Regions from separate parts of the Cupriavidus sp. MPR-AND1C genome, predicted to be linked through region 2. Evidence: predicted binding sites of a transcription regulator. Region 2 holds the regulator's gene; each other region holds the start of a gene.
The links. The regulator HrcA, encoded in region 2, represses chaperone genes, less so after heat shock. The targets are predictions, from matches to a motif close to TTAGCACTCNNNNNNNNNGAGTGCTAA.

Region 1 (3,277 bases), on a different contig from region 2:
CACCCGAACTCGCATGCACAACCACTTCCCTTCAGGCTCCCTCCCCACCTTCGCGGCCTTCCGCCGGTTTTGCCTGCTGGCCCTGTGCGCGCTGCTGCTGGCGGCATGCGGCCAGCAGAAGGCTTCCTTCAAGAACGTCGATATCACCGGCGGCAGTGAGTTCGGCAAGGACTTCGTCCTTACCGACCACAACGGCAAGGTGCGCTCCATTGGCGACTTCAAGGGCAAGGCGGTAGTGATGTTCTTCGGCTATACGCATTGCCCTGACGTGTGCCCGACCACCATGGCCGAGCTCAAGGCGGTGATGGAACAACTGGGGCCGGACGCCGACAAGGTGCAAGTGCTGTTCGTTACGGTGGATCCGGAGCGTGATACGCAGGCGCTGCTGGCGCAGTATGTGCCGGCCTTCGATCCGCGCTTCCTGGGCATGCGCCCGGCCGACGACGCCGCGCTGCAGAAGGTTGCGAAGGACTTCAAGGTCTTCTATGCCAAGGTGCCGGGTACCTCCCCGAACAACTACACCATGGATCACTCGGCGGGCAGCTATGTGTTCGACCCGAGCGGCAAGCTGCGCCTGTTTATCCGCCACGGCCAGGGGCCGGAGCCGATCGTGCATGACCTCAAGCAACTGCTGTCCTGATGCGGTCATGAGGCGGGCAGCCGGCGCGAAGCCGGCAGGCAAAATAAAACAGGGCCGGTCGCGAGACCGGCCCTGTTCTACTTCTGGCGCACTTAAGCCCTCAGGCAAAGGCCTGCAGCGCACCCTTCATCTTCTTCATCGCCGCGGTTTCGATCTGGCGGATGCGCTCGGCGGAGACGCCGAATTCGTCAGCCAGTTCGTGCAGCGTGGAGCCGCCCGAGCCGTCGTCGTTGACCTGCAGCCAGCGCGCCTCGATGATGCGGCGGCTACGCTCGTCGAGCTTGGACAGTGCTTCTTCCAGGCCTTGCACCTGCAGGCGGTCGTGGCGCTGCGCCTCGATCACGCGGGTAGGCTCGTTGTGGTTGTCGGCCAGGTAGGCAATGGGCGCGAAGTCCTCTTCGCCATCGTCGATCTGCCCTTCGAGCGCCAGGTCGCCGCCCGACAGGCGGGTTTCCATCTCCATCACTTCTTCCGGCTTGACGTTCAGTTCGCGCGCAACCGCGTCGATCTGTTCCGGCGTGAAGGTATGGGCACCCTGCTTGTGGCTGCGCAGGTTGAAGAACAGCTTGCGCTGAGCCTTGGTGGTAGCCACCTTGACCATGCGCCAGTTCTTCAGCACGTATTCGTGGATCTCGGCCTTGATCCAGTGCATCGCATACGACACCAGCCGCACGCCCTGATCCGGGTCGAAGCGCTTCACGGCCTTCATCAGGCCGATATTGCCTTCCTGAATCAGGTCTGCGTGGGGCAGGCCATAGCCGAGGTACTGGCGCGCAATGGAGACGACCAGGCGCAGGTGCGACAGCACCATGCGGCGCGCCGCATCGACCGAGTCGTGCTCGCGCAACTCGCGCGCGAGCCGCTGCTCTTCCTCGGGGGTAAGCAGGGGAATACGGTGGACAGCCTGGATATAGCTGTCGATATTTCCCAGTGTTCCGGGAAAAGTCAGCGCAAACGTCCCGGCGCCCTGTGGCACCGCAGGCAGACGGTTGGTCATTTGGGTCTGGTCAGCAGATAGGACTGCGTTCACTCGATTGCTCCTTTCGCATCCGGCGGGTGGGTTGCCCGCGTGTGCGGCCCTTTTGGGGGTCTCGCACTGCATTGCAACACATATTAGCACTCAAGCCGGGGGACTGCTAACTTGGAGTGTCAATAGGGTTGATAGTTCCTGGTAATCGAATGGTTCTTCTACATAGTATTTTAATCCGACATCTTGCGGGATGTGACGAGGCCACTATCTCACGCGGGTGCGCGAACGATCCGACAATGATTAGAAGGCCGCTGCCCCTGCCGGTTCTGTCGCCAATTGAGATGCTGTGTTTCGCTAGCAGCTACACTCTTTTCATTTGTCTCAGTGGCGCTGAGCGCCAGCATTGACCAAACCGGGGAATATCATGTCTGTCATCGAGCACTTGTTAAAGCCGCATACCCGTGACCTCGGCGACTTTGCCGTGAGCCGTCTGCTGCCCGCCGCGGCAACCCAGACTGTCGGCCCATTCATCTTCTTCGACCACATGGGCCCGGTCGCCATGCCGCCAGGGGAAGGCGCCGATGTGCGCCCACACCCCCACATCGGCCTGGCCACGGTCACCTACCTGTTCGAGGGCGAGATCCTTCACCACGACAGCCTGGGCAGCAAACAGGTCATCAAGCCGGGTGACGTGAACTGGATGACGGCTGGCAAAGGCATTGCGCACTCGGAGCGCTCGCCCCAGTCCGCCCGCGATGCCGGGCCGCGCCTGCACGGCATCCAGACATGGGTGGCGTTGCCCAAGGAGCACGAGAACGTCGAGCCGTCCTTTCATCACCATCCGGCCGCGACGCTGCCCAAGCTGGAGCGCCCCGGCGTACGCATGACGGTGATTGCGGGCGACGCGTTTGGCGCCGAGGCGCCGGTGAAGGTGTTCAGCCGCACGCTCTACGTAGCCATTGAGCTCGAGGCGGGCGCCAGCCTCGAGATTCCGGCGGAGCACGCCGAGCGCGGCGTCTACCCGGTGGATGGCACCATCGCCCTGGACGGCGAAGTGTTGCCCGAACGGCACCTGGCGGTGCTGGTGCCGGGCCAGCCTGTGACGTTGACGGCGCAGGTGGCGTCGCGCGTGATGCTGCTTGGCGGCGACCCGACCGACGGTCATCGCTTTATTTTCTGGAATTTCGTTGCCAGCACCAAGGAAGCGATCGAAGCAGCCTCCCAGCGCTGGGAGGATGACCAGTTCCCGCGCGTGCCGGGCGAGACCGATCGCATTCCGCTGCCACAGCGCAAGCGCTAAAGGCGTCTGTCCGCCGGGCCACGCTCAGACCGGGCTGGCCCAAGCCACGCGCGTGCCTTGCTGCAGGCAGTCGCGGATGGCGTCGATCTGCGTGGCGATCGGGGCAGGCACAGGCGCCTTGCCGTCCAGCACGAGGCGGATCCAGGCCGCAGTCTGGTCCACGTCATTGCCGGGCGGCAATTCCGGCACATCAACGATGGAGCCCGATGTCGGGTCGACCAAGGTGCGTTGATGCCCGTCGTGCAGCCAGTCGATGCGACTGTTGCGCCGGGCGTCCGCCACTACCTCGCCCTCGGTGCCTCGCGCCAGCAGCACATTGGCGGGCTCGTGCGAGAAATAATCGGTCAGGGTTTCGCGGTACTCGGGG
Region 2 (3,277 bases):
CAGTATGCCCCCACCTGCTGGTGCAAGGCGGCAATATAGGCCGGATGGTCGTGGAAATGCTTGACCAGCCGCAGCTCCGGCTGGTTTCGCCACTGCTTGAGCACCCGGAACACCTCGTCGAAGCCCGTCGCCGTGGTGGTGCCGGAGTATTGCGGATACAGCGGCAGCAGCAGGATGCGTTCGGTCCCTTGGCGGCGCAGCGCTTCCAGCACCGAGCCGATCGACGGATTGCCGTACCGCATGGCGCACGCCACTGTCACCTCATGGCCTTGCTGGTTCAGCAGCAGCTGCAAGGCGTGAGCCTGGCGCTCGGTGTGCACCAGCAGCGGGGAACCCGTCATATGCGCCTCCCGCAGCCAGATCGACTCATACTTCATCGCCGAGGCGCGCGAGCGCAGTGGCACGATGATGCCGTACAGCAGCGGCAGCCACGCCGCGCGTGGAATCTCCACGACACGCGGGTCGGACAGGAACTGCTTGAGGTAGCTGCCGACCGCCTTCGGCGTTGGCGCATCCGGGGTGCCAAGGTTGATCAGCAGGATGGCCGTGCGCGGCGCCTGGCCATGCTGGTAGGCCGGTTCAGGGGTGAACGTCATGTAATTTCCGGTGTGGCGGGGCGGTGCGGGCACAGGGCGTGCGCACCGCCAAGTCTCGCCGAGCTTACAGGATGAGGGGGAGGGACAGGCAGTTTGTGAGACCGGGCCGGGCCAACACTAGTTCTGGCTGAGCGCGCTGGACAACAGGCGCGCGGTGATGTCGACGATCGGGATCACCCGCTCGTAGGCCATGCGGGTCGGCCCGATCACCCCGAGCGTGCCGACGATCTGGCCGTCGACTTCGTAGGGCGCGGTGATGACCGCCATGTCTTCGAGCGGCACCAGCTTGCTCTCGCCGCCGATGAAGATCTGCACGCCCTGGGCGTGGCTGGAGACATCGAGCAGCTTGAGCAGGCCGGTCTTGTGCTCGAACACGTCGAACAGGCGGCGCAGCTTTTCCATGCTGGAGGACAGGTCTTCCACCTCCAGCAGCTTGCGCTCGCCCGAGATGAAGACGTGGTCGTCTTCCCCCTCGGCCATGGCATTGCTGCCCGCCTCCACTGCGGCCTGCATCAGCTGCGACATATCCATGCGCAGCGCCTGCAGCTCGCCGCGCAGGTGGTCGCGCACATTGTCAAAGCTCATGCCGGCAAAGTGCGAGTTGATGAAATTGGCGGCTTCGACCAGTTGCGACGGGGAATACGGCAGCTCGGTCTGGATGATGCGGTTCTGCACGTCGCCCTCGGGGGTAACGATAATCAGCAGGATGCGCTTGTCCGAAAGCCGCATGAATTCGACCTGGCGGAACGCCTGGGCGCGCCTGGGCGTCATCACCACGCCGGCGAACTGCGACAGGTTGGACAAGGTGTGCGCCGCCGACGTGATCATCCGCTGCGGCCCGAGCTGCTGGCCGTGCAGCTGGCCCCGGATCTTGCCGGTCAGCTCGGCCAGGTTGAGCGCGCCATCCAGGGGCTGGGCGGTCAGCATGGTGTCCACGAACAGCCGGTAGCCGCGCGGCGTGGGGATACGCCCGGCCGAGGTATGCGGGCTGGCAATGAACCCCATTTCCTCCAGGTCGGACATCACATTGCGGATGGTGGCCGGAGACAGGTCGAGACCCGAGTACTTCGACAAGGTCCGCGAGCCCACGGGCTGCCCCTCGGCGATGTAGCGCTCGATGAGGGTTTTGAGAAGCGTTTTCGCACGTTCATCCATGATGCTCCTGATTTTACGCAAGTTTTCACTATTCGGGCGGCTCATCGCCGATCCGGCCCGGCGCCGAGCGCCCTCCTGCTGACAATGGTCACGGCGGTATGGTCTAATCCCGGCATGTCTTCGCTCCCCAAGCCCGGCGCCGCGCGCGCCCCATTTCGCACCGTCGCCCTGATCGGCAGGTACGCCACAGCCGGCATCGAGGGCCCGCTGGAAGAGCTGGCCGCCTGTATCCTCAGGAACGGCCAGGATGTGGTGTTCGAGCGAGACACTGCCCTGGCCACCGGGCTGACCGACTATCCGGCGCTGGCGCCCGACGAGATCGGCAAGCATGCCGATGTGGCGGTGGTGCTCGGCGGCGACGGCACCCTGCTGGGCCTGGCGCGCCAGCTGGCCGGCTACCCGGTGCCGCTGATCGGCGTGAACCACGGGCGCCTTGGCTTCATGACCGATATCCCGTTGCAGGACGTGCATTCGGTGCTGCCCGACATGCTGGCGGGCCGCTACGAGTCCGAGACCCGCATGCTGCTGGAGTCCAAGGTGGTGCGCGACGATGGTGTGATCTTCTCCGCGCTGGCCTTTAACGACGTCGTGGTCAACCGTTCCGGCATTTCAGGCATGGTCGAGCTGGCGGTGTCGGTGGACGGCCACTTCATGTACAACCAGCGCTCCGATGGCCTGATCGTCTCCACGCCGACCGGCTCGACCGCCTATGCGCTGTCGGCAGGCGGCCCGATCCTGCACCCGACCCTGTCGGGCCTGGTGCTGGTGCCGATTGCCCCACATGCGCTGTCCAACCGCCCGATCGTGCTGCCGCACGACGCCGAAGTGTCGATCGAGGTCGCCACGGCGCGTGACGCCAGCGTGAACTTCGACATGCAGTCGCTGACCTCGCTCCTGCCCGGCGACCGCATCGTGGTGCGGCGCTCGGCCAAGACCGTCAACCTGCTGCACCCGATCGGCTACAACTATTACGCCACGCTGCGCAAGAAGCTGCACTGGCATGAGTACCCGAGCGAAGACAACCGGCTCTGATCCGCCCCGGCCCGCACCGATCCGGACCAGATCCGTCCCCTGACATCACCCAGCCCCGACCCGTCGACCACGATGCTGCGCAGCCTGTCCATCCGCGATTTCGTCATTGTCGATACCCTCGACCTCGACTTCTCCCCGGGCTTCACCGTCTTCACCGGCGAGACCGGCGCCGGCAAGTCGATCCTGATCGATGCGCTGGCGCTGGTGCTGGGTGAGCGCGCCGACGCCGGCGTGGTCCGCGAAGGCGCCTCCCGGGCCAGCATCAGCGCCACCTTTTCCACCCCGGCCGGGCTCGACGCCTGGCTGGCCGAACACGATCTCACTGGCGACGAAGGCACGGTGCTGCTGCGCCGCACGGTCGACGCCAGCGGGCGCGGCAAGGCCTTTATCAATGGCGCCGCCGCCACGCTGGGCCAGTTGCGCGACATCGGCGACCGCCTGGTCGATATCCACGGCCAGCATGCCCATCAGCTACTGCTGCGCCCGGATGCCCA
Region 3 (3,277 bases), on a different contig from region 2:
GAACTGTCCAGCACCGTGCCGCCCACCGTGTCGTAGACCACGTCGAAGCCCTCGCCCGCAGTGTATTGGTCGACATACTGCGCGACGGATGTCGCGGCGTGGTCGATCGCGGTGGCGCCATAGCCCTCGATGATCGCCTTCTGCGCAGCGGAGCCCGTGGCGTAGACCTGCGCTCCGAGCGCGCGGGCGATCTGCACCGCGATATGGCCCACGCCGCCGGCGCCGCCATGCACCAGCACCTTCTGGCCAGGCTGCACGCGCGCCCGGTCGACCAGGCCTTCCCACGCGGTGATGAATACCAGTGGCAATGCCGCGGCTTCGCGCATCGACAGCGCGGCAGGCTTGCGTGCTAGCAGGTCGGCATCGACCGCGGCGTACTGCGCGAGCGAGCCCTGCAGGCCGCCCACGCCACCGGTCATGCCATAGACCTCGTCGCCGGGCGCAAAGGCCGTCACGCCCGCGCCCACGGCTTGCACCACGCCGGCCAGGTCCAGCCCCAGCACGGCGGGCAAGGGGTGGCGGGCGTGCGCCGCCTGGCCGGCGCGGATCTTGGTGTCGAGCGGGTTGACGCCGCTGGCCAGGATGCGCACCAGTACCTGGCCGGGGCCCGCCACTGGCCTGGGAAGCTGGACGGCCGTGAACGGCGCGCCCGCGGATTCGACGATGAGGGCCTGCATGGTGGGGTGGGACATGATGCGCTCCGTATAAGTTGGCAATGAACTAGCGAAGGGTTGGTGTGACCATTCTTGGCCAGGCCGGCGCGCTCGTAAATCAACGCTTCTGTACTCTTGCCATGCAGTTCTGAATGGGATGGCCTCGTGGCCTCGTGTCATGCCGCCGTGGAAGTGGGTGACGTTGACGATTGCGCGGCAGGCGAAAGTGCCGCAGGCAGCATCACGGGTGCCGTGTGGCGATCCGCCCCCGAGACATTGGTCTGGTGATCCATGGGCAACTTTCCCGTTGACGAAATTCGTCCGGATTTCATTGGGATGCGAATAAAGATCTCGCCGCGCGGCCAGGCCCCACAACGATTTTCACAATTCCAGGGTAAACACGTATCAAGTCGTTGACTTGAAAACGCTACCCCCCGTCCCTATAATTAGCACTCGTTGGGCATGAGTGCTAACAGACCTCTCCCAGCGTACTAATTCTGCTGGCCGTCAGTGCTGGCGGTCATTTTTGTGAACCTAAAATCACTTTTTGTACCAAGGAGTCCGTATGAATCTGCGTCCTTTGCACGACCGCGTGATCGTGAAGCGTCTGGACAATGAAACCAAGACCGCTTCCGGCATCGTGATTCCCGACAACGCTGCCGAAAAGCCTGATCAAGGTGAAGTGCTCGCCGTTGGCCCCGGCAAGAAGGACGACAAGGGCGCTTCGATCGTCCTCGACGTCAAGGTGGGTGACCGCGTGCTGTTCGGCAAGTATGCCGGCCAGGCCGTGAAGGTGGATGGCCAGGAACTGCTGGTCATGCGCGAAGAAGACATCATGGCTGTGGTGAACAAGTAATCCACGCACCCCATTCGTACAGATTTAGGAGATTCAGAACATGGCAGCTAAAGACGTAGTATTCGGCGACGCCGCCCGTGCCAAGATGGTCGAAGGCGTGAACATTCTCGCCAACGCAGTCAAGGTTACCCTGGGCCCGAAGGGTCGTAACGTGGTGCTGGAGCGCAGCTTCGGCGGCCCGACCGTGACCAAGGACGGCGTGTCCGTGGCCAAGGAAATCGAGCTGAAGGACAAGCTGCAGAACATGGGCGCGCAAATGGTCAAGGAAGTGGCTTCCAAGACCAGCGACAACGCCGGTGACGGTACCACCACCGCAACCGTGCTGGCCCAGTCGATCGTGCGCGAAGGCATGAAGTACGTTGCCGCCGGCATGAACCCGATGGACCTGAAGCGCGGCATCGACAAGGCTGTGGTGAACGCGGTTGAAGAGCTGAAGAAGCTGACCAAGACCACCACCACCAGCAAGGAAATCGCGCAAGTTGGCTCGATCTCCGCCAACAGCGACGAAGTGATCGGCAAGCTGATCGCTGAAGCGATGGACAAGGTCGGTAAGGAAGGCGTGATCACCGTGGAAGACGGCAAGTCGCTGGCCGACGAGCTGGAAGTCGTGGAAGGCATGCAGTTCGACCGCGGCTACCTGTCGCCGTACTTCATCAACAACCCGGAAAAGCAAGTTGTCGCCCTCGACAACCCGTTCGTCCTGCTGTTCGACAAGAAGATCTCGAACATCCGTGACCTGCTGCCGGTGCTGGAACAAGTGGCAAAGTCGGGCCGCCCGCTGCTGATCATCGCTGAAGACGTCGAAGGCGAAGCCCTGGCGACCCTGGTGGTGAACAACATCCGTGGCATCCTGAAGACCGCTGCTGTCAAGGCTCCGGGCTTCGGCGACCGCCGCAAGGCCATGCTGGAAGACATCGCCATCCTGACCGGCGGCGCAGTGATCGCTGAAGAAATCGGCCTGACGCTGGAAAAGGCAACCCTGCAAGAACTGGGTCAAGCCAAGCGCATCGAAATCGGCAAGGAAAACACCATCATCATCGACGGCGCCGGCGACGCAGCCTCGATCGAAGCACGCGTGAAGCAAATCCGTGCCCAGATCGAAGAAGCGACCTCGGACTACGACCGTGAAAAGCTGCAAGAACGCGTGGCCAAGCTGGCCGGCGGCGTTGCAGTGATCAAGGTTGGCGCAGCCACCGAAGTCGAAATGAAGGAAAAGAAGGCACGCGTGGAAGATGCACTGCACGCAACCCGTGCAGCCGTGGAAGAAGGCATTGTCCCCGGCGGCGGTGTGGCCCTGCTGCGCGCTCGCGCTGCCATCGCTAACCTGACCGGCGACAACGCCGACCAGAACGCAGGCATCAAGATCGTGCTGCGCGCCATGGAAGAGCCGCTGCGCCAGATCGTGCTGAACGCTGGCGAAGAAGCTTCGGTCGTCGTGGCCAAGGTCATCGACGGCAAGGGCAACTACGGCTACAACGCCGCCACCGGCGAGTACGGTGACCTGGTGGAAATGGGCGTGCTGGACCCGACCAAGGTGACCCGCACCGCGCTGCAGAACGCCGCTTCGGTCGCATCGCTGATGCTGACCACCGACTGCGCAGTTGCCGAAATGCCGAAGGATGAATCGGCTCCGGCAATGCCGGGCGGCATGGGCGGCATGGGCGGCATGGACGGCATGATGTAAATCTGCCGGCCTGCCAAACGGCAGCCTGCTGTACCCGCATCACCCGTAGTAGCAAAAACCCCCGCTGGCGCGAGCCGGCGGGGG

Region 1: rpoH (RNA polymerase sigma factor RpoH) is a predicted target of HrcA. The motif match lies at 1,754-1,780, and genes of this name have one in related genera.
Region 3: groES (co-chaperone GroES) is a predicted target of HrcA. The motif match lies at 1,100-1,126, and genes of this name have one in related genera.

The regions. Positions count from the first base shown of each region.
Region 1 is NZ_JBXASU010000130.1:657-3,933, reverse strand. Features, by position in the region: gene AC1RWI_RS35445 (SCO family protein) at 14-640, shown strand; gene rpoH (RNA polymerase sigma factor RpoH) at 741-1,637, opposite strand; gene AC1RWI_RS35435 (pirin family protein) at 2,035-2,910, shown strand; partial or broken gene ybiB (DNA-binding protein YbiB) at 2,935-3,277, opposite strand, start outside.
Region 2 is NZ_JBXASU010000030.1:21,267-24,543, reverse strand. Features, by position in the region: gene hemH (ferrochelatase) at 1-596, opposite strand, end outside; gene hrcA (heat-inducible transcriptional repressor HrcA) at 714-1,751, opposite strand; gene AC1RWI_RS17630 (NAD kinase) at 1,866-2,783, shown strand; gene recN (DNA repair protein RecN) at 2,856-3,277, shown strand, end outside.
Region 3 is NZ_JBXASU010000071.1:27,711-30,987, reverse strand. Features, by position in the region: gene AC1RWI_RS28505 (zinc-dependent alcohol dehydrogenase family protein) at 1-692, opposite strand, end outside; gene groES (co-chaperone GroES) at 1,219-1,509, shown strand; gene groL (chaperonin GroEL) at 1,550-3,193, shown strand.